3 regions of the Erwinia sp. BNK-24-b genome follow, and region 2 is predicted to be linked to each of the others. Evidence: predicted binding sites of a transcription regulator. Region 2 holds the regulator's gene; each other region holds the start of a gene.
The links. Region 2 encodes Fur, which represses iron uptake genes when iron is present. Its sites were predicted from a motif close to ATAATAATGAGAACNACTATCAA; they were not measured.
Positions count from the first base shown of each region.

Region 1: the regulator Fur is predicted to act here: its motif matches at 4,191-4,213, upstream of ACMGGR_RS06820 (isochorismate synthase).
Region 3: the regulator Fur is predicted to act here: its motif matches at 6,015-6,037, upstream of ACMGGR_RS05270 (Nramp family divalent metal transporter).

Region 1 is NZ_CP179901.1:1,509,421-1,519,541, forward strand. It holds gene ACMGGR_RS06810 (enterobactin synthase subunit F) at 1-2,790, shown strand, start outside; gene entS (enterobactin transporter EntS) at 2,787-4,040, shown strand; gene ACMGGR_RS06820 (isochorismate synthase) at 4,243-5,421, shown strand; gene ACMGGR_RS06825 ((2,3-dihydroxybenzoyl)adenylate synthase) at 5,432-7,042, shown strand; gene ACMGGR_RS06830 (isochorismatase) at 7,057-7,908, shown strand; gene dhbA (2,3-dihydro-2,3-dihydroxybenzoate dehydrogenase) at 7,905-8,657, shown strand; gene entH (proofreading thioesterase EntH) at 8,657-9,079, shown strand; gene ACMGGR_RS06845 (YncE family protein) at 9,196-10,121, shown strand, end outside.
Region 2 is NZ_CP179901.1:3,276,739-3,286,859, forward strand. It holds gene ybfF (esterase) at 177-941, shown strand; gene ybfE (LexA regulated protein) at 1,087-1,368, shown strand; gene fldA (flavodoxin FldA) at 1,508-2,038, shown strand; gene fur (ferric iron uptake transcriptional regulator) at 2,399-2,842, shown strand; gene ACMGGR_RS14990 (beta-N-acetylhexosaminidase) at 3,037-5,691, opposite strand; gene chiP (chitoporin ChiP) at 5,831-7,240, opposite strand; gene ACMGGR_RS15000 (beta-N-acetylhexosaminidase) at 7,603-10,121, opposite strand, start outside.
Region 3 is NZ_CP179901.1:1,122,911-1,133,031, forward strand. It holds gene ACMGGR_RS05245 (ABC transporter substrate-binding protein) at 1-921, opposite strand, end outside; gene ACMGGR_RS05250 (LLM class flavin-dependent oxidoreductase) at 921-2,003, opposite strand; gene ACMGGR_RS05255 (aliphatic sulfonate ABC transporter substrate-binding protein) at 2,218-3,129, shown strand; gene ACMGGR_RS05260 (LLM class flavin-dependent oxidoreductase) at 3,131-4,438, shown strand; gene ACMGGR_RS05265 (NupC/NupG family nucleoside CNT transporter) at 4,521-5,711, opposite strand; gene ACMGGR_RS05270 (Nramp family divalent metal transporter) at 6,075-7,313, shown strand; gene ACMGGR_RS05275 (DUF2502 domain-containing protein) at 7,360-7,701, opposite strand; gene mgrA (L-glyceraldehyde 3-phosphate reductase) at 7,856-8,845, opposite strand; gene ACMGGR_RS05285 (alpha-keto acid decarboxylase family protein) at 9,048-10,121, shown strand, end outside.

The DNA.
Region 1 (10,121 bases), 1.8 Mb from region 2:
CATCAGCTGGCATCCGGGCCGGTTCGCGATCTGGAAATCGCGCTTTATCTTGACGAGCAGGGCAACGTATCGCTGGAAGTGCTGGCGAACGCCGAACGCTATCAGGCACAAACGCTGCGCGCGCATCTGGACAGGCTGCCGTTGCTGCTTAACCAGTTTGCGCTCAATCCGCAGATGGACTGTGGCCGCGCAGACCTGCTGCATCCTGGTGAGAAACAGCTCTTGCAGCAGGTTAACGATACGGCAGTTGACGTTAAGGTGACGACGCTGAGCAGCCTGATTATCGAACAGGCGCGGCGCACGCCAGACGCGTCGGCCCTGGCCGATGAACACTATCATTTTACCTATCGTGAAATGCGCGAGCAGGTCACGGCGCTGGCGCATGAGCTGAAGAAAAAAGGCGTTCAGGCGGGGGATATTGTGGCCGTGGCGCTGCCGCGCTCAGTATTTCTGTCACTCTCGCTGCAGGCGATTGTCGAGCTGGGCGCCGCCTGGCTCCCGCTGGACACCGGTTATCCGACAGACCGACTGAATATGATGCTGGAAGATGCCGCGCCGCGCCTGCTGATTACCACTGAAGAGCAGCGAAGCCGCTTTGATGCTGGCGTGCAGAGCTTCTGCTATCACGCGCCGCTTGCTTTATCCGCTGGCTCCATCGAGCAGGATCTGTCGCGTCCGCACCATACCGCCTACGTCATCTATACCTCTGGCTCAACCGGCAGGCCAAAAGGCGTCATGGTCGGGCAGAAAGCGATTGTTAACCGACTGCTGTGGATGCAAAACCACTATCCGCTGGGCGCAGATGATGTCGTCCTGCAAAAAACGCCGTGCAGCTTTGACGTGTCGGTCTGGGAGTTTTTCTGGCCGTTCCTGACCGGTGCGCAGCTGGTGATGGCGCCACCGGAAGCGCATCGCGATCCGCAGGCGCTACAGGCGCTGTTTAGCCGCTATCGCGTTACGACCACGCACTTTGTTCCCTCAATGCTGGCGGCTTTCGTGGCGGCGTTGCAGGATGACGGCGCGTGCGCCTCTCTACGTCGCGTTTTCTGTAGCGGCGAAGCGCTGCCGACCGATCTCTGCCGTCAGTGGCAGGCCAAAACCGGCGTGCCGCTGCACAACCTGTACGGCCCGACCGAGGCGGCGGTGGACGTCAGCTGGTATCCGGCTTACGGCGAAGCGCTGCAAAAGGTGACCGGCTCCAGCGTGCCGATTGGCTATCCGGTATGGAACACGGGGCTGCGCATTCTCGACGGCAACATGCAGCCGGTTCCGCCAGGGATCGCAGGCGATCTTTACCTGACCGGCGTGCAGCTGGCCCAGGGTTATCTGGCGCGTCCGGATCTGACCGCCAGCCGCTTTATTGCCGATCCGCAAAGCGACGGTGAAATAATGTACCGCACCGGCGACGTGGCGCGCTGGCTCAGCGATGGCGCGGTGGAATATCTGGGCCGCAGCGACGATCAGCTTAAGATCCGTGGGCAAAGGATCGAGCTGGGTGAGATCGATCAGGCGCTGCTGTCGCTGGATAACGTAGCGCAGGCGGTGACCAACGCGTGCGTGCTGGGTAACGCCAGCGCAGGCGGCGATCAGCGCCAGCTGGTCGGCTATGTGGTTTCCGCAGCGGGCGGGCTTGATCTGGCCGTGCTGCGTGAACAGCTGAGCGAACGTCTGCCCGCGCACATGGTGCCGGTGGTGCTGGTGCAGCTGGAGGCTTTCCCACTCAGCGCTAACGGCAAGCTGGATCGCAAAGCGCTGCCGCTGCCGCAGCTGGCAAGTGCAGAAGGGCGTGCGCCAGCGGAGGGCGTGGAAACCATAGTGGCCGACGCTTTCGCCCGCCTGCTGGAATGCGAGGTGCGTTCGGTTAACGACGATTTCTTCGCGCTCGGCGGCCATTCGCTGCTGGCAATGCGGCTGGCGGTCGATCTGCGCCGCCGCCTCGATCGTCCGGTGACGGTCGGGCAGGTGATGGTTGCTTCAACCGTCGGCGCGCTGGCCGCTCAGCTCGCGCAGCAGCAAACGGAAGAGGAAGCGAGCCGTGCAGGTATGGAAACGATTTTACCGCTGCGCCGTACGGACGGCCCCACGCTGTTCTGCTTCCATCCCGCTTCTGGTTTCGCCTGGCAGTTCAGCATCCTGCAACGCTATCTGGATGCGCGCTGGTCGCTAATCGGCATTCAGTCGCCGCGTCCACGCGGGCCAATGCAGCAGGCAGATAATCTGGATGAGGTATGCGACCACCATCTGGCCACGCTGCGCCAACAGCAGCCGCATGGGCCTTATTATCTGATGGGCTACTCGCTTGGCGGCACGCTGGCGCACGCCATTGCCGCACGTTTGCAGGCCGCAGGGGAACAAGTGGCGTTCCTTGGTTTGCTGGATACCTGGCCGCCTGAAACGCAAAGCTGGGGAAGTACGGAGCAGCTGGACGAAGAGGTGCTGGCGGAAATCAATCGCGAGCGCGAAGCCTTTATGGCGGCGCAACAGGGGCTGCGTCAGTCGCTGGAAGCGGCGGCGAGCAACGATTTGTTCAGCACTATCGAAGGCAACTATGGCGACGCCGTACGACTGCTGGCCACCGCAAAAAGCCGTCATTTTGCGGGCGAGGCAACGCTTTTTGTGGCGCAAAAAACGCTTAAGCCCGGTCAGGATGCGCAGACGGCCTGGGCGCCCTGGCTGGACAGCCTGCAAACCTGGCCAGTTGAGTGCGCCCACGTCGATATTATTTCGGCGGAAGCGTTCACCCATATTGGCCCACGCCTCAACCAACTTCTTAACCAGGCGACCGGATGAAAAAACACGCTTTTATGCTCAGCCTTAGCCTGCTGAAAACGCATCCTGCTTTTCGGGCGGTATTTATCGCCCGCTTTATCTCGATCCTGGCGCTGGGCCTGCTGGGCGTCGGCGTGCCGGTACAGATCCAGGCGCTGACCGGTTCTTCGTTGCAGGTTAGCCTTGCGGTCACGCTGACCGGCCTGGCGCTGTTTACCGGCCTGATGTACGGCGGCGTGCTGGCAGATCGTCACGAGCGCCGCCGCCTGATCCTGTTCGCCCGTTCTACCTGTGGGCTGGGCTTTATTGGGCTGTGCATCAATGCCGCGCTGCCGTCGCCTTCACTGACGGTGATTTATCTGCTGGGGCTGTGGGACGGCTTCTTCGGCGCGATTGGCGTAACGGCGCTGCTTGCCGCCACGCCCGCGCTGGTGGGGCGCGAAAACCTGATGCAGGCTGGTGCTATCACTATGCTGACGGTCAGGCTGGGCGCGGTAATTTCGCCCATGGTGGGCGGCGTGCTGCTGGCTTCCGGCGGCGTCTTCTGGGACTTTGCGCTGGCGGCGGCGGGTAGCTTTATTACGCTAATCCCGCTGCTGCGTTTGCCGCAGCTCCCGCCGCCGCCGCAGTCGCACGCCAAACCGCTGCATGCGCTGCTGGAAGGCCTGAAATTTTTGTTCAGGCATCCACTGATTGGCGGCGTGGCGCTGGTGGGCGCTTTGCTGACTATGGCGACGGCGGTGCGGGTGCTCTATCCGGCGCTGGCAGTGCGTTGGGATTTGAGCGCGCAGCAAATTGGCTTTCTCTACGCGGCTATCCCTTTAGGTGCGGCAGCCGGGGCGTTAACCAGCGGTAGTCTGGCACAGCATCCACGCCCCGGGCTGGTGATGCTGCTGAGCGCTATTGTGGCTTTTGCGGCGGTAGGGCTATGCGGGCTGATGCCTTACTGGCAGGCGGGCGCGCTGTGCCTGATGCTGTTCGGCTATCTGAGCGCGCTAAGCGCATTGCTGCAATACACGCTGATCCAGAATCTGACGCCGGACGCCATGCTGGGCCGCATCAACGGCCTGTGGACGGCGCAAAACGTGATGGGTGATTCTCTGGGGGCGCTGCTGCTGGGTGCCATGACCACCGTCATGCTACCTGCCGCCGCTGCCAGCAGCAGCGGGCTGGGACTGGCGCTTATCGGCGTCGTACTGGCCTGTGCTTTCGGCTCCCTCAGGCGCTATCGCCAGCCGGTTCCCGAGCCGGTAGAAAGCGTCGCAAAATAATCTTGCCCTGCCAGCTTCTGCGGGCAGGGTACACGCTTAGTTTAAAGGCGCTAATACTGCGCCAGGTCGCGGCGTGAGGTTTTCCGCTTCTTTAAACTGTGATACGGCGCTTGACATCACAAAATATTTACTTAAAGTTACGCGTTGATAATGCAAATGATAATCATTATTAACCTTATTATCGCTGTGGCTGGAGGCCGATATGGAGACGCTTTGTGCTGATGACGTTAAAACATCAGTTCCTCTCTCAACCGAGAGCTTTTTCTTCGGATCCGCGTGGAAAAGCTTAATCACTCAGGGTCGCTTCGCCGAAGTCACCTGTCCTGCCGCCGACGGCGACAATTTGCAGGGCGCGTTTCAGCAACAGGTGCGTAGCGCCTTTGCAGCGGCAAAAGAGAAGGGGATCGCGCGTCCGATACTGGTTGGCGCTATTCCGTTCGATACGCGGCAGCCTTCCGCTCTGTTTATCCCCGAACGCGCGGAAACCTTTTCGCGCCAGCAGCAGATTGCCGCAGCCCAACGGGCCAGCGCTACGCCAAATCCGGTTATTACAGGCCGCCGGGCCATTCCCGAGCAGGCAGAGTTTCAGGAGATGGTGGCGCGAGCGGCAGAAGCGACCGCTCAGCCAGGTTTAGACAAGGTGGTGCTATCGCGCCTGATCGATATCACGACGGAAGAGCCGGTCAACGCCGCCGCGCTGATGAACAGGCTGGTGGCGCTCAATCCCACCAGCTATCACTTTCACGTTCCGCTGGCGGATGGCAGTACGCTGCTGGGTGCCAGCCCGGAGCTGCTGCTGCGTAAATCTGGCGAGGCCTACTTTTCGCTGCCGCTGGCCGGTTCCGCACGCCGCGACCACGGCGACAAAGAGCGGGACCTGGCCGTTGGCGAACAGCTGATGTTTTCACAGAAAGATCGCTATGAACACCGCCTGGTCACCAGCGCGATGCACGACGTGCTGAAGCCGCGCAGCAGTCACCTGAACGTGCCGGACAAGCCTGAGCTGATTACCACCTCAACGCTGTGGCATCTGGCGACCGCGATTGAAGGCAAAACCAGCTCGGCGCAGGAAACGGCGCTTTCGCTGGCCTGCCTGCTGCATCCTACGCCTGCGCTCAGCGGCTATCCGCACGTTGCGGCCCGCCAGTGGATTGAAAAGCTGGAGCCGTTCGATCGTCAGCTGTTCGGCGGCATCGTTGGCTGGTGTGACGACGAAGGCAACGGCGAATGGGTGGTGACCATCCGCTGCGGCACCCTGGCCGGAAAAAATATCCGCCTGTTCGCCGGGGCGGGCATTGTTCCGGCCTCGTCGCCAGAGTCGGAGTGGCGCGAAACCGGCGTCAAGCTCAGCACCATGCTGCACGTATTTGGACTGCAATAAGGACATTTCCATGACGATTTCCTATTCCCGCTGGCCAGCCGATTTTGCTGCCCGCTACCGTGAAAAAGGCTACTGGCTGGATCTGCCGCTGACGGACATTTTGTCGCGTCAGGCAGATAATTCCTGCACGGCGCTGATTGAAGGCGACCGCGAATACAGCTATCAGCAGCTTGAAGCGGCCAGCAGCCGTCTCGCTGCTGCCTTACAGCGTCGCGGCCTGAAGTGTGGCGATACCGCGCTGGTGCAGTTAGGCAACGTGGCGGAATTTTATATCGTGCTGTTTGCGCTGCTGAAAATCGGCGTAGCGCCGGTCAACGCGCTGTTCAGCCACCAGCGCCAGGAGCTGGATGCCTACGCCAGCCAGATTGAACCCGCCTTGCTGATCGTCGATCGGCAGCATGCGCTGTTTGCCAGCGACGACTATCTACAGCCGCTGCGCCAGCGCTATCCCTCGCTGCGCGAAGTGGTGCTGCGTAATGCCCGCGAGGATGATATCTCGCTGGAAGCGTTGATCGCTGAAGCGCAGGGCGATTTTGTTGCCGCCCCTTCAAAGGCTGACGAAGTGGCATTTTTCCAGCTTTCCGGCGGCAGTACCGGGACGCCAAAGCTGATCCCACGTACGCACAACGACTACTATTACAGTATCCGTCGCAGCGTGGAAGTTTGCCGGTTTAACGAAAAAACTCGCTATCTCTGCGCGCTACCGGCAGCGCATAACTATCCGCTCAGCTCGCCCGGCTCTTTAGGCGTGTTTTACGGCGGCGGCTGCGTCGTGCTGGCGAGCGATCCAAGCGCCAACCTCTGCTTTCCGCTCATTGAAAAACATCAGATTTCGGTTACGGCGCTGGTGCCGCCAGCGGTCAGCCTCTGGCTACAGGCGATTCAGGAGTGGGGCACCAGTCGTGCGCTCAGCTCGCTGCAGCTGCTGCAGGTTGGCGGGGCGCGGTTAAGCGAAGCGCTGGCAGCGCGTATTCCGGCGGAAATCGGCTGTCAGCTTCAGCAGGTGTTTGGCATGGCGGAAGGGCTGGTCAACTACACGCAGCTGAACGACGACGCCTGGCATATTTGCTCAACCCAGGGCAAGCCAATGAGCCCGGATGACGAAGTCTGGGTCGCGGACGAGCAGGGCAATCCGCTGCCGCCGGGCGAAACCGGACGGTTGATGACGCGCGGCCCGTACACGTTTCGCGGCTACTATCGCAGCCCGGAGCACAACGCCAGCGCCTTTGACGCCAACGGCTTCTACTGCTCTGGCGATCTGATTTCCATTACGCCGGACGGCTATATCTGCGTGCAGGGTCGCGAGAAAGATCAGATCAATCGCGGCGGTGAAAAAATAGCGGCGGAAGAGATCGAAAACTTACTGCTGCGCCACGAAGCGATTCTGCACGTCGCGCTGGTCTCCATGGAAGACAGCCTGCTAGGTGAGAAAAGCTGCGCCTTTATTGTCGGCAAGCGCCCCGTGCGCGCCGTAGAGATCCGCCGCTATCTGCGCGAGCTGGGCGTTGCGGATTACAAATTGCCCGACCGCATCGAAACGGTTGACGAGCTGCCGCTGACGCCCGTTGGCAAAGTGGATAAGAAACTGCTGCGTCACCAGCTGGCCGCGCAAACTAACTGAATTCTGGAGAAAACATGTCTATTCCTGCACTAAAAGCCTATGCACTGCCGACCGCAGCCGATCTGCCTGAAAACAAGGTGAAGTGGGCGTTTGACCCTTCGCGCGGTGCGCTGCTTATTCACGATATGCAGAACTACTTCATCAATTTCTGGGGCGAAGATTGCCCGATGATCAAACAGGTCATCAGCAACATCGCGGCGCTGCGCAGCTACTGCCGTCAGAACAATATTCCGGTTTACTACACGGCGCAGCCGAACCATCAGAGCGATAAAGACCGCGCGCTGCTGAACGATATGTGGGGGCCGGGCCTGAACAAGCATCCGGAGCAGCAGAAGGTAGTCGCCGAACTGGCGCCGGAAGAGGGCGACGAAGTGCTGGTAAAATGGCGTTATAGCGCCTTCCACCGTTCGCCGCTGGAGCAGCATCTGAAGGAAACCGGCCGCGACCAGCTGATTATCTGCGGCGTGTATGCCCATATCGGCTGCCTGACCACCGCTATCGATGCCTTTATGCGCGACGTGCAGCCTTTTATGGTGGCGGATGCGCTGGCCGACTTCAGCCGCGACGAGCATTTGATGGCGCTGAAATACACCGCCGGGCGTGCCGGGAAAGTCGTCATGACCGAAGATCTGCTGCCGGTGCCGCAGAGCATTGAACAGCTGCGCGCGCTGGTACAGCCGATGCTGGACGAGGACGAAACGCCGGAAGATGACGAAAACCTGATCGACTACGGTCTGGATTCGGTACGCATGATGGCGCTGGCGGCACGCTGGCGCAAAGCGTTCGACGATATCGACTTTGTCATGCTGGCTAAAGAGCCCACGCTGGCGGCCTGGTGGCGTCTGCTGACGCGGGAGCGCGCATGAGTTTCGATTTTACGGACAAACACGTATGGGTAACCGGTGCCGGAAAAGGCATCGGTTATGTTACCGCGCAGGCTTTTCACAATGCGGGCGCAAAGGTAATCGGGCTGGATCTGGCGTTTCCGCAGGCTGACTATCCGTTCCAGACGCACGAGCTGAACGTGGCCGATGCGCAGCAGGTCAAAGATGTTTGCCAGCGGCTGCTGCTGGAAACGCCACGGCTGGATGTGCTGGTGAACGGCGCAGGTATTTTGCGCATGGGAGCCACCGACGAGCTGGACGTGGCTGACTGGCAGGCGGTGATGGCAGTTAACGTCGGCGGTGCGTTTAACCTGTTTCAGCAGACGATGCCGGTATTTCGCGCCCAGCGCGGCGGCGCTATCGTCACTGTTGCATCAGATGCGGCACACTGCCCGCGCATTGGCATGTCTGCCTATGGCGCTTCCAAGGCGGCGTTGCGCAGCCTTAGTTTGACCGTTGGCCTGGAGCTGGCGGGTTACGGCGTGCGCTGCAACCTGGTATCGCCTGGCTCTACCGATACGGATATGCAACGCACGCTGTGGCACAGCCCCGATGCGAAGCAGCAGCGTATTCGCGGCTTTGCGGAACAGTTTAAGGTCGGTATCCCGCTGGGCAAAATCGCCCGGCCGCAGGAGATCGCCAGCACTATTCTGTTTCTTGCGTCCGATCAAGCCAGCCATATCACCATGCAGGATATCGTGATTGACGGTGGAAGTACGCTGGGGGCGTAATGCAAAAATCAATCTGGAAACGCCAGCTGAGCCTGGACGAGCTGAATCGCATGGGGGACGGATCGATGGTCGCCCATCTTGGCATGATTTTCACGCGGCTGGATGAGGTGGAACTGGAGGCATCGATGCCGGTCGATGCCCGCACGCAGCAGCCGTTTGGCCTGCTGCACGGTGGCGCTTCGGTGGCGCTGGCGGAAACGCTGGGCTCGATGGCGGGTTTTCTGACCAGTCAGGAAGGACAGTGCGTGGTTGGCACCGAGATTAACGCCAGCCACCATCGTGCCGTGACCGGCGGCACCGTTCGCGGCGTCTGCCAGCCCTTGCATCTGGGGCGCAGCCAGCAGGTCTGGGAAATCGCTATTTTTGACGAGCGGGATCGGCGTTGCTGCACCGCGCGGCTGACAACAGCCATCTTAGGATAAGCATTCGCGGCTGCTGTAGCTTCTGCGGCCGTCCGCCGTTTTCATAACGTTAATTACATGGAGAGAATATGAATTTTAATTTCAGCCGCGGAAAAGGGTATCTTCTGACGCTGGCGATGTTTGCTGCCGCGCTGCCGGCCCACAGTGAAACCACCGATCCGCTACGCCAGCCGGTAGGCAAAGGCGCTTACGAAATGGCTTACAGCCCGTCTCAGCAGGCGCTTTATGTCTCTACCTCGCAAAGCCGCCAGCTGGACAAGGGCGGCATCGTTTATCGCCTGAACCCGCAGACGCTGGCGATTACCCAGGCCATTCACAATGACCTGAAGCCTTTCGGCACCGCTATCAATACCAAAACCGACACGCTGTTTATTGGTAATACGCTGAACAGCGCAATAACGGCTATTGATGCAAAAAGCGGCGACGTTAAAGGACGTCTGGTGCTGGATAAGCGTCCGCGCAGCGAGACCTTCCGTCCGCTTGCGCCGCGCGAGCTGGTGGTAGATGAAAGTACCAATACCGTTTACGTCAGCGGCGTGGGCGAAGAAAGCCAGATTTGGGCGGTGGACGGCGACGCGTTGACGCTGCGCCATACCTTTACCGGCTTAGGCAAGCGTTCTACCGGTCTGGCGCTGGACGCGCAGGCGCACCGACTGTATGCCACGGGCGGTGATAACGAGCTGTTTACCTTCGACACCACCAGCAACAAGCTGTTATCGAAGGTAAAACTGGCCGAAGGCGAGCATTTCTTCCTGAACATCAGCCTGGATACGGCTGCGCATCGTGCTTTTATCACCGACTCTAAGCAGGCTGAGCTGCTGGTGGTAGATACCCGCGACGGTAAGGTTATGCAGAAAGTCGCCGTGCCAGAATCGCTGGCGGTCTTGTTTAACCCGCAGCGCAACGAGATCTACGTGACCCACCGCGACGCGGGCGAGGTCAGCATTATTGACGGCAAAACCTATAAGGTGCTGAAAACCCTTAAAGCGCCGACGCATCCAAATAGCCTGGCGCTGTCGCCGGACGGCCAGACCCTCTATAT
Region 2 (10,121 bases):
GCTCTAACACGAGGATTATAAAGTTAAATCCTGCCGGGGTGTAGCGCCAGCCCCGATTGTGAACAAAAGTCGGAATATGCCGTAAAAAGATCGTTTACGATCCGGCGGCCCGCTCCGGCAGAAAATCAATGTTTTATGATACCCTAACCCTTCGTTTCTCCTGTAAGAAGTTTGCCATGAAATTGAATTACCGCCTGCAATCTGAACAAATGGACACTTTTACCGCGCCAGTCGTGCTGATTCACGGTCTTTTCGGCAATCTGGACAACCTTGGCGTGCTGGCGCGTGGGTTAAAAGATGCCTGTCGCGTTCTCCAGTTTGACGTGCGTAACCACGGCCTCTCGCCGCGTGCCGACGAGATGGACTATCCGGCAATGGCTCACGACATCCTGGCATCGCTTGACCAGCAGGGCATCGCAAAATTTTCCGTTATCGGCCACTCCATGGGCGGCAAAATCGCCATGATGCTGGCCGCGCTGGCGCCGGAACGCATTGAAAAACTTGTTGTTATTGATATTGCACCGGTTGCCTATCAGCAGCGCCACCATGACGGAATCTTTGCCGCGCTTAAGGCAGTGAGCGAGGCGGGCCTCACCGGTCGCCGCGAAGCCGCCGCACTGATGCGACAAACTATAGACGAAGAAGGCGTGATTCAGTTTTTACTGAAGTCTTTTCATGATGGCGAATGGCGTTTTAATGTGCCTGTGCTGTGGCGGTGCTATGATCAAATCATTGGCTGGCAAGCGCAGCCTGCCTGGCCCGGCCCGGCGCTGTTTATTCGCGGCGAGCTTTCTCCCTATATAACGGAAGATTATCGCCAGGCGCTGCTGGCTCAGTTTCCTGCGGCAAAGGCGCATGTGATAGCCGGAGCGGGTCACTGGGTGCATGCTGAAAAGCCCGATGCCGTTTTACGCGCCATTCGCCGCTTTTTTGCTCTGTGAAAACAATTGTTTCGGTAAAAGGCTTTAATCTTGTCGACACGACTTTCACTGGGGTATGATGGCGCGCTAAAATTTGTCGGCGACTGCGGTCGCCGATGTTAATGGCCCAATCCATCAGAACTCCAGCCTTCAGTATCACGATTCTATGGCAAAAGAAAACACGGACCGCACCACGATCGATCTGTTCGCAGACGAGCGTCGCCCGGGACGACCCAAAACCAATCCGCTGACGCGTGATGAGCAGCTGCGTATTAATAAACGCAACCAGCTTAAGCGTGATAAAGTGCGCGGGCTGAAGCGCGTAGAGCTGAAAATGAACAGTGACGCGGTTGATGCCCTGAACCAGCTCGCCGAGCAGCGCAACATGAGCCGCAGCGAGCTGATTGAAGAGATGCTCATGGCGCAGTTAGCCAAACCAACGCGCTGAGCGGCGCAGCGGCAAAGCACAAAGCGACAAATGTGGGAGGATTAGCCGTTTATCCTCCCGTGGCTGTCTGCTATTATTGCCGTTTACATCATCAGGCTAGCCGCCGCATATCATTAAGTTTCAAGAGGTTATTAAAGTCATGGCAATCGTAGGCATTTTCTTTGGCAGCGATACGGGCAATACGGAAAACATTGCAAAAATGATCCAGAAGCAGCTCGGTAACGAGGTGGCTGAAGTTCATGATATCGCTAAAAGCAGCAAAGAAGACCTTGAAGCCTTTGATATTTTGCTGCTGGGCATCCCAACCTGGTACTACGGCGAAGCGCAGTGCGACTGGGATGACTTTTTCCCAACGCTGGAAGAGATTGACTTTAACGGCAAGCTGGTTGCGCTGTTTGGCTGTGGCGATCAGGAAGATTACGCGGAATATTTCTGCGATGCGATGGGCACTATCCGCGATATTATCGAACCGAACGGCGCGGTCATCGTGGGCCACTGGCCAACCGAAGGTTACCACTTCGAAGCGTCCAAAGGCCTGGCGGACGACAATCATTTCCTGGGCTTAGCCATTGATGAAGATCGTCAGCCGGAACTGACCAAAGAGCGCACCGAGAAGTGGGTAAACCAGATTTCTGAAGAACTTCAGCTGAAAGATATTCTCGAAGCCTGATGATCCCGGCCCGCCGAACAGGCAATTTTGTGCGGGCCAACGCATTTTCCTATCGCATCGATAGCTACTTTTTTGTAACTTTTGCCTGGAAAACGGTACAATAGTACGGCTCCGTTCACGCAACGCTTTTCACCATAATGATGATAAAGGTTGAATGTACGAATATTAACCCGGTACAGATGGGTGCTTGCTTTCCGGACGTAACGACATCTTATCCTTACATCCCTCAATGGTTTTGCATCTCTGCTGTGGTTTCTTCCAGGCATCAGTTCTATAATGAGACGCTCAGCTTTTGCGTCGACCGATGCTCACGGCTTTTCAGCCATTTAGTGACCAGTAAAGTAACAGGACAATATCCGCATGACTGACAACAACACCGCATTAAAGAAGGCCGGCCTGAAAGTCACGCTTCCTCGACTAAAAATTCTGGAAGTGCTTCAGGAGCCAGAGAGCCATCACGTCAGCGCGGAAGACTTGTATAAGCGCCTGATTGATATGGGCGAAGAGATTGGTCTGGCCACGGTTTACCGCGTGCTGAACCAGTTTGATGACGCAGGGATCGTTACCCGTCACAACTTTGAAGGCGGCAAGTCCGTGTTCGAACTGACGCAGCAGCATCATCACGACCACCTTATCTGCCTGGACTGCGGCAAAGTGATCGAATTCAGAGATGAATCCATCGAATCTCGCCAGCGTGATATCGCCACCAAACACGGTATCAAGTTGAGCAACCACAGCCTCTACCTTTATGGCCACTGCGCCACCGGCGACTGCCGTGAAGATGACTCGCTGCACGATAAATAATGCCTGATACAAAAAAACCGGTGATCGCTCACCGGTTTTTTTTTAACCCAAGGGCAGGCTTTTTGTTAAAAAGCACAATCGATCCGCAAAAAGTGCCAGCCAGCGGTCTGAACGATCAATCTGGCAAAATCCGTATTTTAGATACAAAGAATGCGCCCTGCTATTTTCCCAAACGCATAAGTGAGCCGGGCATATCAGAGCGTTTCTGTACGGCTGAAACGTTTTCCATCCGGACTAACAGAACGGACCATAACTTTGCCAGCGACCGTTGGCTGCATATTTGCCTCGTAGCGCCGCCAGTTTTTCCCCTCATCCACGCTATATTCAATGATTAACCCCGGCAGCGCAATATTGGCTTCCAGTTTACCATCGGCAATTCGCGCACCGGGAACCGGCAGGCGATAATGAATGCCGGCTTTATCCAGCCTTGCCAGCTCACGCTGCCCCAGCAGATTAGCGAACATTTGCCAGTCTTCCAGCAGCACCTGCCGATCAACATGTTGGGTAACACCGCCAATAAACTCTTTACCCGCCTTATAGTCCAGCTCCCAGGCCGCGCGGTGCCAGGCTCTTTCAGCCACTGCAGCCACGCGAGGGAAAATCATATACTCCATTTGACGATCGGTACGTGACGTTTCGCTCCAGAGCTGGGCCGACAGACCATAAGCGCCAGGCCAGGTTTTGTCAGATTTCGCGGTGAAGGTTTTACCATCGCGATCCACAGAGGTTTCGGCATTTTGCGGTAGATTATCAGGTGCGAAGCTAAACATTTTACGCTCGTCGCTAAACCGCGTTCCCCAGTAGTAACCGCGCTCCAGTGGATTTACCTCGTAGGGAAAATCCATATAAACGTAGTCAGGGCTGGAGATAATTACCTCATAACCTTTATTTGCCCAGTCGTTAGCCGAATCAAAACCACCCCAGTACAGCGTATCCCAGAAATTAACAGCAACACGTTTAGTGGCAAACGTGTCGGCATTTTCGGCATCTTTCAGGCCATCCTGCCATGCCTGCATTTTGTCGATACCATGTTGCTTAACCTGCTGGCTAACCTGCAGCGCAAAGTAGCTGGGCAGATGTTCAAGATCCGCTACTTTGCCGTCTTTGATCATTGCCTGGCAAACCTGCGATTTTGCCCACGGCTTGTCTTCCTTACTCATATCAAGAAGGCCAGTGCCGGCAACGGGTTTATTTATGTCTGAATAACCGGCCCCCAGGCGAATGTTTTTCGCTTCGTCGCCGCCAAAGTGCCACGTTTGCAGCGGCTGCCCGGCTTCTTGATGCATGGCCTGAATTTCACTGATAACCTTATCAGTGAAGCGCAGAGAAGATGACAAACAAGGGTTCAGATAGCTGGTACGATCGTAAAGCTGTACCGAGGTGGTATTAGAATCATCAGTGGGGTCAACCAGGCGGTATTCTGAAGCTTCTGCTCTTTTCCCTTCTTTTATCAGTTTGTTGTAGCGTGCCTCCATGGAAATGACGGCGGCACGGGCGTGGGCGGGCATGTCTATTTCCGGGATAACGTTAATGCCGCGAGCCGCAGCGTATTTCACAATGTCGATATAGTCCTGGCGGCTAAAATGGCCGCTGCCGTTGTTGTCACTGTCCGGCCCTGACCCCAGCTGTGGTAACAGGCAACGCTGCTCGCTGAGGTCATGACAGCGCTTACTGCCAACCTCCGTGAGCTCCGGCAGGCCCGGGATCTCAATTCGCCATGCTTCGTCATCGCTAAGATGAAAGTGGAAGGTGTTAATTTTCCATGCGCTCAGCTGATCTAACATACGCATCACGGCGGCTTTACTGTGAAAATTGCGGGCTACATCCAGAAAAACGGCGCGCATAGCAAAACGCGGGGCGTCATTGACCTTCATGGTGGCGATTTTTGCACTGCCATCGGCCGGAAGCAGTGAGAGAATTGACTGCAGGCCATAGAACACACCGTTGCGATCGTAACCAATGACTTCAGCCTTATCCTGGCCGATTGTTAACAGATAGCCGCCTGAAACTGCCAGCTCTTTGCTTAACGCTTTACCGTCAACGCGCGTAGAAATTTTATAACCACTGCCCTGTACTTTTATTCCCGACAGCTGAAAACGCTGCTGCACCGCCAGTTCCATTTCTGCAGGTAAACTGCTCAGGTCCAGTTTTACGCCTTTTGACAGGTCGGCATCTTCCGGCAATATTTCTGCCCATCGCGGCTCAGGGACAATTTTTCCTCTTAAGGCTGTGGCGGGTAGCAGAGCCACGTCACTGTTTTTGTCAAAGCGGCTCGCTGCGGCCATCAGCACGTTTTTATCATCCGGAATACGCTTCCATTGATTGCCGAATGGCTCAACGAAGGTAGTCAGATCTTCAGAATCGGTACTGGCAATAGTTTTAGGCTTTGCTTTGCCCGACGTAACGTACCAGCGAGGCATGACGTCGGTGATATATAGCTGCCAGTATTCATTTATAATCGGAATGACCACTGATTCACCGGCCGCAAAGCCTTTGAATTTCTCCGTAGGCTCCAGCCGGGTCAAATCCCCGACAATATGCACCATGCGGAATTCTTCACTGTCGACCTTCAGCGTTTTATGAACGTTAGACATATAAATTGCCCAGTTCTTACTGTCGATTGCCGGCCCCGGGTTGGTTAAAGTGATCGTTGCCCGGTTACAGGAGGCCCAGTCGGCCCCCAGCCCTGCGCAGTTCACACCATGCTGCGCAGCCTGGTTATCCGTTACCTTATATTTCACGCCAAACTGGCTAATCTGATCGACAATTTCCCGATCTTCGCTGGCGATAGCGCTACCCAATGTTGAGGCTAACGCTATGGCAACAAGACTGACTCTGAACTTATTCATCCGTTTTCCTTGTTCATCATTGATCTGTTTAATTTATTGCTGATATTTGTCAGGCTACGCCTTAATACCCTTGCCACATTTCGCTACCGGATAAACTTTTGCCCGGGCCGCTGAAGAAGAACCTTCTGCAAATCATCGGTCAGGGCCTGTCCGCCTGAAAAAGTGTCAAAGGTGCCATAACAATAAATTTTATGTCCTGCTCATCCTGAAAAATATTGCCATAGCCGCCGCTCCAGCTGGGAATAGCGGAATGGTTATCGTAACGTGTGTAGTGCAGTTTGAATGAGGTGCCTTTAATGAAGCCCTGCTGCACGGTGTACAGTAAATCCAGGTTCCATGCGGACTCTTTCAGACGGTGATTTTGGTCATAAGCAGGGGAAGGTTTGGCATCCCAACCCCAGGCGTATGAGGTGCCCACTGCCCAGCCTGGCAACTGCCAGTTTTTCAGGTCATACATCACGCCCGCAAACAGGGCTTTTTCGCCGTTGGCGTTGAAATCCGACCGGGAATCCCACCAGACGTCCAGCCGACCATTTGAGGTGGCGTAGCCCGGCGTCATACGTTGCAGAAAGAACCCCTGGTTGCCTTCGGCTTTTACCCACGTTCCTTCCAGACGCAGATCAAGCGGGCCGGTGGCGTAGCCCAGCGTAATAGCCTGCAGCCAGGCCAGACCGCTATAAACGTCGTTTATGTTGGCAGCATTGCCGCTCTCTTTATCTTTTGCGCCATAAAACTGCCAGCTGGTTTGCAATGTGTTTTTTGCGAGCGGTAAAGCATAAGAGACTTTGCCGAAATACTGGTCCATATAATCAGCGGCCTGACCAAAAGCGCCTTCCACAACGATTTTATCTCTGCTGTATTTTGCGCCGAGCGAGTGCAAATAACCTACGCCCGTTACACCGTCTGCCTTACGGAATTGATACATGTTGCGATACCAGGGCGCTTTATACTCATCTGTCCACATATAGGAAAGGGATAACCTGCTCGCCGCAGAAAAATCGTAAACCGCTCCTGCCTCCACGCCGCGATAAGTACCCGGAAGAAAACTCCAGTGAGGCGCTAATAATGTTTGCCCTGCTGGCTGTATATAACCGCCGCGTAGCCAGTAATCGGCATATTTAAGTTTTAGCGCCGCTTTATAGATACTGCTGCCGTTTTTATCACCGCTCCATTTTTCATCCCAGCGCGTTTTTGCCTCGCTAAAGCCAATTTCATTGGGGGCAGCTGGCCCTTTGCCTGAGAGCTCGGCCACGCCAAACGCTGCCAGGTCCAGCCCTACTACATCAGCCGCATAGCCGGATGAAAAATCCAGGCTTCCATTAAAGGTGGAATGATGAAGGTTTTGCTGATATTGCCCGTATTTATAACTCGAAGGTGTAAGATCTCTCCGTTCCCGATGACGTTGCCAGTAATAAATTTGGCCGCTGAGCGAAGCATCGTTAACAAAGCCTGCTGCTATTGCCTGCGAAAAAAAGGAACTTTCTCCCGTTATAAAAAAAAGAGCAAAGGTAAACGATAATGCCCGACGCTGCGAAGTAGTCCTTAACATTAATTAGCCCCCTTATCCTTAAGAGTCGCATTCCAGCGCTTAAAAAAACCGTTTAAAACCGTATAATAAATGCTCAATCCAATTCGCTAATGATAATATTTTTTGCAGCGCGAATTATCAATTCATTATCAATTCCATCATGCAGAATTATGACCTGAGCCACAGAAAAGCCGGGTGTGCGTTAATAATAATTATTATCCAGCATTAACCAGAATAAAAAATCCAGATAAAGTTAATTACCTTCAATAACTCAGAAGTATTGTAGACAATAATATGAAAAGAACGCAGCCTGGAGGCTGCGTCAGATTTTTGGTAGGCGCCAATAACGGAGCATATTTTACGTTCTGCGAACGTAGCCGTTTTTACTTCACGCTTTCCACCCGGCTGAAACGCTTGCCATCGCTGCTTGCGGAACGAATTAACACTTCGCCAGTGACTTTTGGCTGCGCGCTATCCAGGTAGCGCTGCCAGGTTTTACCGCCATCCACAGAATATTCAATGGCCACGCCCGGTAGCGCGATATTCGCTGCCAGTTTGCCCTCGACGATGCGGGCGCCGGGCTGCGGTAAGCGCCAGGAGATACCGGCTTTATCCATTTTTTTCAGCTCGCGCTGTCCTAAAAGATTGGCGTAGCGCTGCCAGTCACGATCCAGCGCGGCCCGATCGACGTGCTGCGTTTCACCACCTTTATACTCCCTGCCCGGCTGATAATCTTGTTCCCAGTCGGCCTGATGCCAGCCGCGCTCTGCGACAGAAATCACGCGTGGGAAAATCATCCACTCCATTTGCTCATCGGTGCGTACGGTTTCGCTCCACAGCTGCGCTGACAGGCCAAAGGCACCCGGCCAGGCTTTGTCAGATTTAGCATCAAAAAAGTTGCCGTCGCGATCGACTGAGGTTTCGGCATTTTGCGGTAGGTTATTGGGCGCAAAGCTAAACATCTTGCGCTCGTCGGTGTAGCGCGTTCCCCAGTAATATCCCCTCTCCAGCGGATTGACCTCATAAGGAAAGTCCATATAGAGATAGTCCGGATTAGAGAGGGTAACTTCATAACCCTTATTGGCCCAGTCATTTGCGCTGTCAAAACCGCCCCAGAAAAGCGTATCCCAGAAGTTAACGCCAACGCGCGAGGTGGCGAAATCTTTCGCGCTCTGCGCATCCTTCAATCCATCCTGCCACGCCTGCATTTTTCCAATACCGTGCGCTTTTACCAGCGCGCTGACTTTTTTGCCAAAATAGCTGGGCAGGTGATCCATATCCGCCACTTTGCCCGACTTAACCAGCGCCTGGCACGCCTGCGATTTTGCCCAGGGTTTGTCCTGGCGGCTTAAGTCCAGCACGCCCTTGCCCGCTTCCGGCTTCGCTACATCGGTATATCCCGCGCCCAGGCGAATGTTTTTCGCCTCGTCGCCGCCAAAATGCCAGGTGGTCAACGGCATGCCTGCAGCCTGGTGCATAGCCTGAATTTCACCCATGACCTTATCGGTAAACCTGACAGACGAATCCAGGCAAGGGTTAAGATAACTGCTCCGATCGTAAAACTGTACGGAGGTGGTGTTTGAGGTATCGGTAGGATCAACCAGCCGATACTCGTTTGCCTCTGCGGTTTTCCCCTCTTTCATTAGTCTGTTATAGCGCGCCTCCATCGAAATAACGGCGGCTCTGGCGTGGGCAGGCATATCTATCTCAGGGATCACTTCAATGGCACGCGCTTTGGCATAGCGCAGGATATCGATATAGTCGCTGCGCGTCAGATAGCCATTGCCGCTGGCCTCGGCAAACGGACCCGAGCCGAGCTGCGGCAGCAGGCAGCGCTGCTCGGTTAAATCGTGGCAGCGTTTTGCGCCTACTTCTGTTAGCTCCGGCAGGCCGGGGATTTCAATCCGCCAGCCTTCGTCGTCGCTAAGGTGGAAATGGAATTTGTTCAGCTTAACGGCCGCCATCTGATCCAGCAGACGCAGAACCGCTTCTTTACTGTGAAAATTACGGCCGATGTCCAGAAAGACGCCGCGATAGGCAAAGCGCGGGGCATCAACCGCATCCAGCGTAGCAATTTTCTGCTCGCCGCTGGCCGGCAGCAACGACAGGATGGACATCATGCCGTAGTAAACGCCCGCCTCATCAAACCCTTCTACCTGCGCTTCGTGTTCGGTAATATGCAGCTTATAAGCACCGGAAACGGCTTCCTTTCCAGTAAAAGCCCCGGCGGAAACACTACTTCTTATCGTATAACCTTGCGGGTTCTCCTCTACGCCCATTAGCGCAAAGCGTTCGATAACCGCTTCAGCCGATTCATTGCTCAGCGACGTCAGCTCAAAATTTATCCCTTTGCTTAAGTCTGCATCCTGCTGATGAAGGGTAACCTGGAGCGGCGTAGGGATAATCTGGCCGCGTAACGCTTCGGCATTAAGCAATGCCGTATCGCTGTTTTTCACAAAGCGGCTTTCGGGCGTCATCAGCACGTTTTTATCGTCCTGAGTGCGTTTCCAGTGGTTAGCCATCGGCGCGACAAAGGACGTTAAATCCTCAGTGTCGGTACTCGCGATAATTTTAGGCTGCGCATTTTCAGAGGTTACATACCAGCGCGGCATAACATCGGTAATAAACAGCTGCCAGTACTCGTTAACAATGGGAATCTCTACCGACTCGCCAGCAGCAAAACCTTTGAACTTTTCCGTCGGCTCCAGACGCGTTAAATCGCCTGTTACATGCACCATACGGAACTGCTCATTATCAACGCGCAACGTCTGGCGAATATTGGGTAGCCAGATGGCCCAGTCTTTACTGGTCACCGCCTCGCCTGGATTGGTTAACGTAATGGTAGCCCGATTACAGGAAGCCCAGTCAGCGCCCAGCGCCGCGCAGTCGATACCGTTTAGTG
Region 3 (10,121 bases), 2.2 Mb from region 2:
ATAATCAAACGCCTGATGTACGTTTACCGCTTTGGGCAACACTTTGTACCTGTAGAAAAAATCAGCGGACTGCTGGAGCGTTGTCGCCAGCACGGGCGTAAAGTTTACCGGACGAATTTCTGCGCTGGCGATCCAGCGCTGCGTAATGCTTTGCGGCATGCCCAGCGACTTGCTGAGCGCGCTGGCAAACTCTGCCGGATGTTGTGCCGCCCACACCTGTGCCTTAGCCAGCCGCGCCTGTAAATCGGCAATAGCCTGACGTTTGGCCGGATCCTTTAATGCTTCTTCACGCGCCAGCGCATAGGAGTAGCCAGACAAAATGCCTTTCCCGCCGCCTTGCGGCACCAGGATATCTTTATCGACGATGACGGCCGAAGAAACATAAGGCTCCCAGGTAGCCCAGGCATCAACCGCATGGCTGGCCAGCGCCGCACGACCGTCGACCGGACCAAGAAAACGCAGCGTGACGTCGGAAGGTTTTAATCCGGCGCGCTCAAGCAGGCCGAGCACCAGATAATGCCCCCAGCCGCCGCGATTAACGGCAATCTGCTTACCCTTTAAATCCTTCAGGCTATGGATACCGCTGTCCGGGCGCGTCAGCAGCGCAATACTGTCAGGATTATTTTGCCACGCACCGATGGCCTTCACCGGCGCACCTGCCGCATAGACAAATAAAAACGGCAGGTCGCCGGTAAAACCGACGTCCAGCGCGCCAGCGTTTAGTGCTTCCTGCACCGGTGCGCCGGAATCAAAAGAGGTAAGTTTCAAATCATAGGGCAAGTTTTTCAGCTCGCCGGACTCGCGTAAAGAGATAAAACGATCCCCTTTAACATCGCCCAGCCGCAGCGTGACTTTTTCCGCCGCCGAGGTGGCACCCGCTATTACCGAAAGCAGCACGGCAGCGATCAAACGCAAACGCATCAGGCACTCCTTGCGATACGGCGGGCCGCAACTTTTTCGCGCGTTAGCGGAATAAGCTCTTTGCCATATTCCAGCGCGTCGTTCAGCGGATCGAAACCGCGGATCAGCACGCTTTCAATGCCCAGATTGTAATAGTCCAGCAGCGCATCAGAGACCTGATCCGGCGTGCCGACCAGCGAGGTAGAGTTATAGCCGCCGCCAACCAGTTTGGCGATGCCGGTCCAGAGGTTCTTATCCAGCCTGTCGCCTTCATTAGCGGCGGCGAACAGCCGTTCTGCCCCCACGCTCTGCGGTTTTGGCAGGCCAAAGTCGTGGCCGTTGGCCAACAGTTTCTGGCGCGCCGTTTCACGAATATATTCCGCTTTTTCCCATGCCTCTTTTTCAGTGGCGGCGATAATCGGGCGGAAGGAGATATTAAAACCAATCTGGCGGCCATGGCGCGCGGCGGCGGCACGCACGGTACGCACCGTTTCGGCGGCACCGGCCAGCGGTTCTCCCCATAGGGCAAAAACGTCGGCATGTTTAGCCGCCACGGCGATGGCTTCCGGTGATGAACCGCCAAAATAAATTGGCAGCTGAGCCTGTAGCGGTTTAACCGCAGAAAAAGCCTGCTCGGCCTGGTAAAGATTGCCCTGATGATCGAAAGGCTGGTCGGACGTCAGGCTGGTTCTTAATACTTCCAGAAATTCATCGGTACGCGCATAGCGTTCCTCTTTATTCAGAAAATCGCCATCGCGACGCTGCTCGGCATCATTGCCGCCGCTGATGATATGTACCGCCAGTCGACCATCGGTTAGCTGATCCAGCGTTGCCAGCTTGCGAGCGGCCAGCGTCGGTGAAACAAATCCCGGACGGTGCGCCAGCAAAAACTTTACCTTAGAGGTATGCGCGGCCGCGTGTGCGGTAACCAGAAAACCATCGGGCTGATCCGACCAATAGCCAACCAGAATGCGGTCGAAGCCGGCATCTTCATGCGCGCGGGCAAAGTCAGCAATATACTGCTTGTTAAAAAGGGGACCGCTGGGCGCAATGATCTCTGAGGCCAGACGATGACCAATCATGCCAAGAAACTGAATGCTCATGGGGAGTTCTCCGAAGTGAGGGCTGCCAAACCGGCGTGCTGAAGAAAACCCTACGTTCAGAGACGTTAGCTGTGAAATTCATAAATCTGCTGAGCAAAGCTGAAAATCAGCTATGGCGGGAATAGTCTTTTTCTGCATAAACATTGTACAAAATGGACATTTGGATCGGAAAAAAGCAATGCTAGTCTCATTTTTTATCATTCGGGACTCTGTGATGCTGCGCCTTACTTCTCTTACCTTATTAAGCTTGCTCTCTTTTTCGGTCTTTGCGGCTAACACGCTGTCCGTTGGCGACCAGCGCGGGAACGCCAGGGCAATTCTGCAAGCCGCTGGTGAACTGAATAATTTACCTTATACGCTGGACTGGCATGAGTTCGCCAATGCCGCACCGCTGCTGGAAGCGATGCGCGCCGGATCGATTGACGCTGGATCGGTAGGTGATGCGCCGCTAACCTTTGCGGTGGCCGCCGGACTGGATGCCAAAGGCATTCTGGCCACAAAGTATGCCGGTAACGCCATTATCGTTAAAAAAGGCAGCCCGATTCATTCTGTTCGCGACCTGGCTGGAAAACGTATCGCCACGGTGAAAGGCTCCTCCGGCCATAACCTGGCGTTACAGGCTTTATTGAAGGCGGGCGTTGCTGTCGATAAGGTCAATTTTGTTTTTACCACGCCTGCTGAGGCGACGTTGGTACTCGATCAGGGCGGCGTAGATGCGGTTTCCACCTGGGAACCCTACGTTTCGTTCGCTACCCATCAGTCCGGGGCGGAGATTATTGCCGATGGCAAAGACTATCCGGCGCTGAACTATTTGATAGCCAGCAATCAGGCTATCGCAGCGAAAAGCGCCGAGCTGCGCGACTTTAGCCAGCGTTTGACGCGCGCCCGAGCATGGGGAGAACAGCACCCACAAGCTTATGCAACCATGATCGGTAAACTGCTGCGCATCCCGCAGGAGGTGGCGCTGTCGAAAGTGCAACGGGAGGTGAATACCGTGGTCAGCAATCAGCAGCAGGTCTTAGCCGTACAGCAAAACACTGCCGATCTGTATGTTAAAAACGGCCTGATCCCGCAGCCGCTCCGGGCCACGACGTTTATCGACCTTGGCCTGGCGCAGGAGAAGTAGTATGCATCTGGCGCTTTATCTTAGCGATACCGGGCTGCACGCGGGCGGATGGCGTCATCCCGCTGCGCAAAATCACGATCCTATGGCGCTTGATACCTGGCTCAGGCTGGTAAAAAAAGCGGAAGAGGCAAAGTTTGATTTTGCTTTCATCGCCGACAAGCTGTCTATCGATGATATTTACGGCAGCGATATCGCCACAACGGTACAGTACCGTCCCGGCTATGCGCGGCCGGAGCCGATGGCGCTGCTGACGGCGCTCAGCCTGTTTACCCACAGTATTGGCCTTGGCGGCACGCTTTCCACCACCTACGGCGAACCTTTTCATGCCGCACGTACCATCGCCACCCTGGATCATTTCAGCGCCGGACGCATGGCCTGGAATGCGGTGACGTCCACTAACGACGGCGAGGCAAAAAACTTCAGCCGCACCCGGCACCTGGCACACCAGGAGCGTTACAAGCGGGCTGGCGAATTTATCGATGCGGTTCACCAGCTGCTGGCCAGCTGGCAGCCGGATGCGCTGGTGGCCGACAAAGAGAGTGGCATCTATGCCCGGCCGGATAAGGTCAGCTATACCCGTTTTGCGGGTGAACATTTTCAAATTAAAGGCCCGCTGACGGTGGCCGCTTCGCCGCAGGGCAGGCCGGTACAAATTCTGGCTGGCGTATCCCAGGATTTCAAAGAGGTTGCCACGCGCGTGGCCGAAGTTATTTTTACCGTGCAGCCGGAACGGGAAAGGGCGCAGCAGTTTTACCAACAGTTCAAAACGGCGATGGCGGCGCAAGGCCGTTTGCCGCAGGCCTGTAAAATTCTGCCGGGCATCATGCCGATTGTCGGCGCTACGCAGCAGGAAGCGGAAGAGAAGCGCCGCCAGCTGGATGAGCTGGTCAATCCGCTGGCTGGGCTGAGCTTTATGTCTGCCAGCATGAATTACGATCTTTCCCAACACGATCCCGACGCGCTGTTTCCCGACATATTTGCTGCCATCAGCGGCAGTAAAGGTCGTTTTGAGTACGTGATTAACGAAGCCCGCAGGCAAGGGAAAACGCTGGCGGAGGTGGCAAAAAGCTATGCGGCCAGCGCTTCCTTTCCGGTGCTGGTGGGGACGCCGGAAAGCATCGCCAGCGAAATGATTGAGTGGGTGGAAAGCAAAGCCTGCGACGGCTTTGTGCTGATGCCGGCGGATATGCCCGCGTCGCTGCATGATTTTGCCGATTACGTGGTGCCGGAACTGCAAAAGCGCGGTGCGTTCAGAAAAGATTATCAGGGCAAGACGCTGCGCGACCATCTGCAGGTGCCGCTGGAGTAACGGGCGGTTAACTAAAGCGACCGCTGCAAAAAAGGCGAACCCGGAGGTTCGCCTTTCGCTGAACAGTAAACGAAAACAGCTATTAGCCGCCCAGCACTAAACCGGCAATAGAAGCGGACAGCACGCTGACCAGAGTAGAGCCGTAAAGCAGCTTGAGGCCAAAACGCGACACCACATTACCTTGCTCTTCGTTCAGGCCTTTAATGGCACCGGCCACAATACCGATTGAGGAGAAGTTAGCGAAGGAGACCAGGAAGACCGACAGAATACCTTCAGCGCGTGGCGACAGCGTGGCGGCAATTTTCTGCAGATCCATCATCGCCACAAACTCGTTAGACACCAGCTTAGTAGCCATGATGCTGCCAACCTGTAGCGCTTCAGCAGACGGTACGCCCATGACCCATGCAAACGGATAAAACACGTAGCCCAGCACGCCCTGGAAACTGATACCAAAAATGGTGTCAAACAGCGCATTAATGGCGGAGATTAGCGCGATAAAACCAATCAGCATTGCCGCCACGATCACGGCCACTTTGAAACCGGCAAGGATATATTCACCCAGCATTTCAAAGAAGCTCTGGCCCTGATGCAGATCGTTCAGCTTTAAATCTTCTTCGCTTTCGATGCGGTAAGGGTTGATCAGCGACAGGACAATAAAGGTGCTGAACATATTCAGGATCAGGGCCGCCACCACGTATTTAGGCTGCAACATGGTCATGTAGGCACCGACGATGGACATCGAAACGGTCGACATCGCCGTGGCCGCCATCGTGTACATGCGGCGCTGCGACATTTTGCCCAGGATATCTTTATAGGCGATAAAGTTTTCTGATTGTCCCAAAATCAGCGAGCTTACCGCGTTAAAAGATTCCAGTTTACCCATGCCGTTGACCTTAGAGAGCACTGTCCCGATCGCCCTAATGACAACGGGTAAAATACGGAAGTGCTGCAAAATACCGATCAGGGCAGAGATAAAGACAATAGGACAAAGCACGTTAAGCCAGAAGAACGCCAGGCCTTTGTCGTTCATATTGCCAAAGACGAAGCTGGTTCCCTGCGCGGCAAAGCCCAGCAGCTTGTCGAAAAAGCCGGCAAATCCCTTTACGAAGCCCAGACCCACTTCTGAATTCAGGAAGAACCAGGCCAGTAAAACTTCAATAACCAGAAGCTGTATAATAAAACGCACGCGGATGCTTTTACGATCGCTACTGACCAGTAAGGCCAGCAGCGTCACCACCACCAATGCCAGTGCAAAATGCAGAATGTGGGACATGGATGCTCCAAATTTGAAGGCTGTTATATTTCGCTGCACATTCTATGTAACAAGTTGCAGAAAAACGAGACTAAAGCCTCAATATAATAAATTCCTATCGTCTTAAATGGACAATTTGCTTTCCGATCACGTTCCTGTACTGTTTAAAAAAACACCCGTCAGCTTGTAGGGGAATCTTTTTTAACCTAAAGTACATTTATTGCTTACATTTTAGTCACGGAAAGCTTTGCCTGAAAGTATAGCAATGGCTATACTTTTTAGCGTAGGCTATCACAGCGATAAGTTTAACCAGATTAAATGATATTGAAAATCATTATCATTTGAATAACAATGCTCTTCTCAGGTGTATTAAGGGGTATGACTATGTTTGAAGGCCGCGCGGCGGAGCAAACGGTCCGAAGTTCCCGTAAAATTAAATTTGCGTTGATGGGGCCAGCCTTTATTGCAGCGATCGGCTATATCGATCCCGGCAACTTTGCGACCAATATTCAGGCGGGCGCTTCCTACGGCTACAAGCTGCTGTGGGTGGTGGTCTGGGCCAACATTATGGCGATGGTGATCCAGCTGATGTCAGCCAAGCTGGGCATTGCGACAGGCAAAAACCTGGCGGAGCATATTCGCGACCGCTTTCCTCGTCCTGCCGTCTGGTTTTACTGGGTACAGGCAGAAATCATTGCGATGGCAACCGATCTGGCGGAATTTATCGGCGCGGCCATCGGTTTTAAGCTTATTTTTGGCGTAAGTTTGCTACAGGGTGCGGTGCTGACCGGCGTCGTCACCTTTCTGATTTTAATGCTGCAAAGCCGGGGTCAGAAGCCGCTGGAGATGGTCATTGGTGGCCTGCTGCTGTTTGTGGCGGCGGCCTACGTGATCGAGCTGTTTTTCTCGCAGCCAAAGGTCATGGACTTATTGCAGGGCGTCGCGGTGCCTTCACTGCCCACTGCGGATGCGGTGCTGCTGGCCGCTGGCGTACTGGGCGCGACCATCATGCCGCACGTTATCTATCTGCACTCATCTTTGACGCAAAACCCTGACGGCGGTAGCCGCGCTGAACGCTATTCTTCCACCAAGCTGGACGTGGCGATTGCGATGACTATCGCGGGCTTTGTTAACCTGGCGATGATGGCGACGGCAGCGGCAGCTTTTCACTTTAGCGGCCATACCGGCATTGCCGAGCTGGACCAGGCTTATTTGACGCTCGATCCCTTGCTGGGTCGTGCGGCAGCGCTGGTCTTTGGACTGAGCCTGCTGGCCGCGGGGCTGTCTTCCACCGTGGTGGGGACAATGGCGGGTCAGGTAGTGATGCAGGGCTTTATCCATATCCGCATTCCACTGCTGGTTCGCCGCGTGGTAACCATGCTGCCTTCCTTTATCGTGATTCTGGCAGGCTGGGAACCAACAAAGATTCTGGTCATGAGCCAGGTATTGCTTAGCTTTGGTATCGCGCTGGCGCTGATCCCGCTGCTTTCCTTTACCGGCAATCGCGAAATGATGGGGGATATGGTGAATTCCCGCCTGATGCAGTGGATGGGGAAAGTCATCGTAGTCATTGTCGTCGCGCTAAATTTTTACCTGCTGATCGAAATGGCCAAAGGGCTCTAATCGCGGCACAAAAGAGAAGGGCGCTCAACGAGCGCCCTTTTTGTTTCTACCAGCGTGGCGGCGGTGGCGGACGGCGGTCATGCTCGTGACGCCATTCCCGATGACGTTCACGATCGTGCCGCCACTGCTGACGATGCCGCATTTCTTCATGGCGACGCCACTGTTCGTGACGCCACCAGCGACCTTCGTTGTAGCGATAGTTATTACGCCACCAGCGACCGTCGCGCCAGCGGCCGCCGTCCCAGTAGCGTCCATGACGATCGCGATCGCCTAAATGCAGCGAAACGCCAGGTGCCAGCATAATGCGGGCGCTGTCGGCATAGGCTGTGTGCATCGCCAACGGCGATAAACTTGCCAGCAAGGTGGCAACAAGCAGTAAACGTTTCATTTTCTCTCCTTATCGGCGGCAGAACTGCGCCGCCCTGGTGCCAGTATTATAAAGAGAACGTTACGATTTCGCCTGGGAAACTCTTAAAAGCGTCAGAAAAGTGTTAGCAGCTATGTCGGCCAGCAAAATCGCCGCATTGCGCGGCGGATAAGGGCTAGCCCAGAATCGCGTCAATACGCTCCAGCTCGGCCTGGCTAAAATCGCGCTGCGCCAGCATGCCGATAGCGTCATCAATCTGACTGGTTTTGCTGGCCCCAATCAACACTGACGTCACGCGACCGCCGCGCAACACCCATGCCAGCGCCATCTGCGAAAGCTTCTGTCCGCGCTGCTGCGCCAGTTCATTCAGCTGGCGAACCTTTTCCATTTTTTCTGGCGTGAGCTGATCGCTACTCAGAAATTTGCTGCCGCTGGCCGCGCGCGAATCTTCCGGCACGCCTTGCAAATAGCGATCGGTTAACACGCCGCCCGCCAGCGGGGAAAAAGCGATACAGCCAACGCCCTGCTGCTGCAAAACATCCAGCAGCCCACTTTCCGGCGCGCGTTCGAACAGGGAATATTTGGGCTGGTGGATCAGGCAGGGCGTTCCCAGCTGCTGCAGGATAGCGATAGCTTTTGCCGCCAGCTCGGCCGGGTAGTTGGAAAGCGCGATGTAGAGAGCCTTGCCCTGACGCACAAGATGATCCAGTGCGGTCATGGTCTCTTCCAGCGGCGTCTCCGGATCCGGACGGTGATGATAAAAAATATCGACATAGTCCAGCCCCATTCTTTTCAGGCTTTGGTTAAGGCTGGCGATCAGATACTTACGCGAGCCCCAGTCGCCATAAGGGCCATCCCACATGGTATAGCCCGCTTTAGAAGAGATGATCAGCTCGTCGCGCAGCGAGTGGAAATCCTGACGCAGGATACGGCCAAAGTTCTCTTCTGCCGAACCCGGCGGTGGCCCGTAGTTATTGGCAAGATCGAAATGCGTGATGCCCTGGTCAAAGGCGTGTCGTAACAGCGTGCGGCTGTTTTCCACCAGGGTGCTGTCGCCAAAGTTGTGCCACAGGCCGAGCGAAACGGCCGGCAGCTTTAGTCCGCTATGGCCGCAACGATGATAACTCATTGTCTGGTAACGTTTTGCGTCAGGCTGGTAAACCATGAAAACTCCCGGGTTCAGGGTTAAAAGCAAAATAAGCATAGTAGTGTATACGTTTACACCGAAACGGAGCGCGTGACAGATCGCAACTTAAGGAAAAGCACCGGGCGGCACGTTTCCTTGCCACTTTTTCTGGCGACACATTACCAATGGCGCTGAAAAAATCAGCAATACTCAAGGGAATGCCCACCTTAAGGGAACCGTTATGCAAAACATCACCGTTGGCGATTATCTGTTAACCCGGCTGCAGCAGGTCGGTATTGCTCATCTGTTTGGCGTGCCTGGCGACTACAACCTGCAATTTCTGGATCATGTTATTGCCAGTGAAGGCATACGATGGATGGGCAGCAGCAACGAGCTGAACGCGGCCTATGCTGCCGACGGCTACGCGCGCTGTCGCGGCGCGGCGGCGTTGCTGACCACTTTTGGCGTAGGTGAGTTAAGCGCGCTGAATGGCGTGGCCGGTAGCTATGCGGAATATCTGCCGGTTATCCATATTGTTGGCGCGCCATCCAGCGCGGCGCAGGCGGAAAAACTGCTGCTGCACCATACGCTGGGCGACGGCGATTTTACCCATTTTGTGCGCGTTGCGCGCGAAGTTACCGTAGCGCAGGCCATCCTGAGCAGAGAGAACGCCGCGGCAGAAATCGACAGGCTGCTGATTACCGCTCTGCGTGAACACCGTCCCGTTTACCTCTTTTTGCCGACTGACGTGGCAGAAGCAGAGATAGCGCCGCCTGAAGGTTCGCTTTCATACCGGCCGGAATCGCTGCAAAGCAGCCTGGACGCTTTTACCGCAGCGGCGGAGGCCTTGCTGGCGAAGGCGAAAAGCGTTTCGCTACTTGCTGATTTTCTGGCAGATCGTGCCGGATTGCGCGATGCGCTAAAACAGTGGGTCACGGACGTACCGCTGCCTTTTACCACCATGCTGATGGGTAAAAGCGTGTTGCCGGAACAGCAGAAAGGCTTTGTTGGCACCTATGCCGGAGCGGCCAGCGCGGGGGATACGCAACCGATAATTGAACAGTGCGATGTCATTATCACCGTTGGCGCAGTCTGGACGGATACCATCACAGCGGGCTTTACCCAGCAAATTGATTCCTTGCGTAATATTGATGTTGGTCTTTACGTTAGCCGCATAGGCAGCCAACAGTTTACGCAGCTGGCGATGAAGGATGCCGTCGCGGCACTGCATCGGTTAGCAAAACGCTACGGTCGCGACTGGCATAATGCTGGCGCGCAACCTCCGGCGCTTGTCGATTGTGCAGACGGCGCGCTG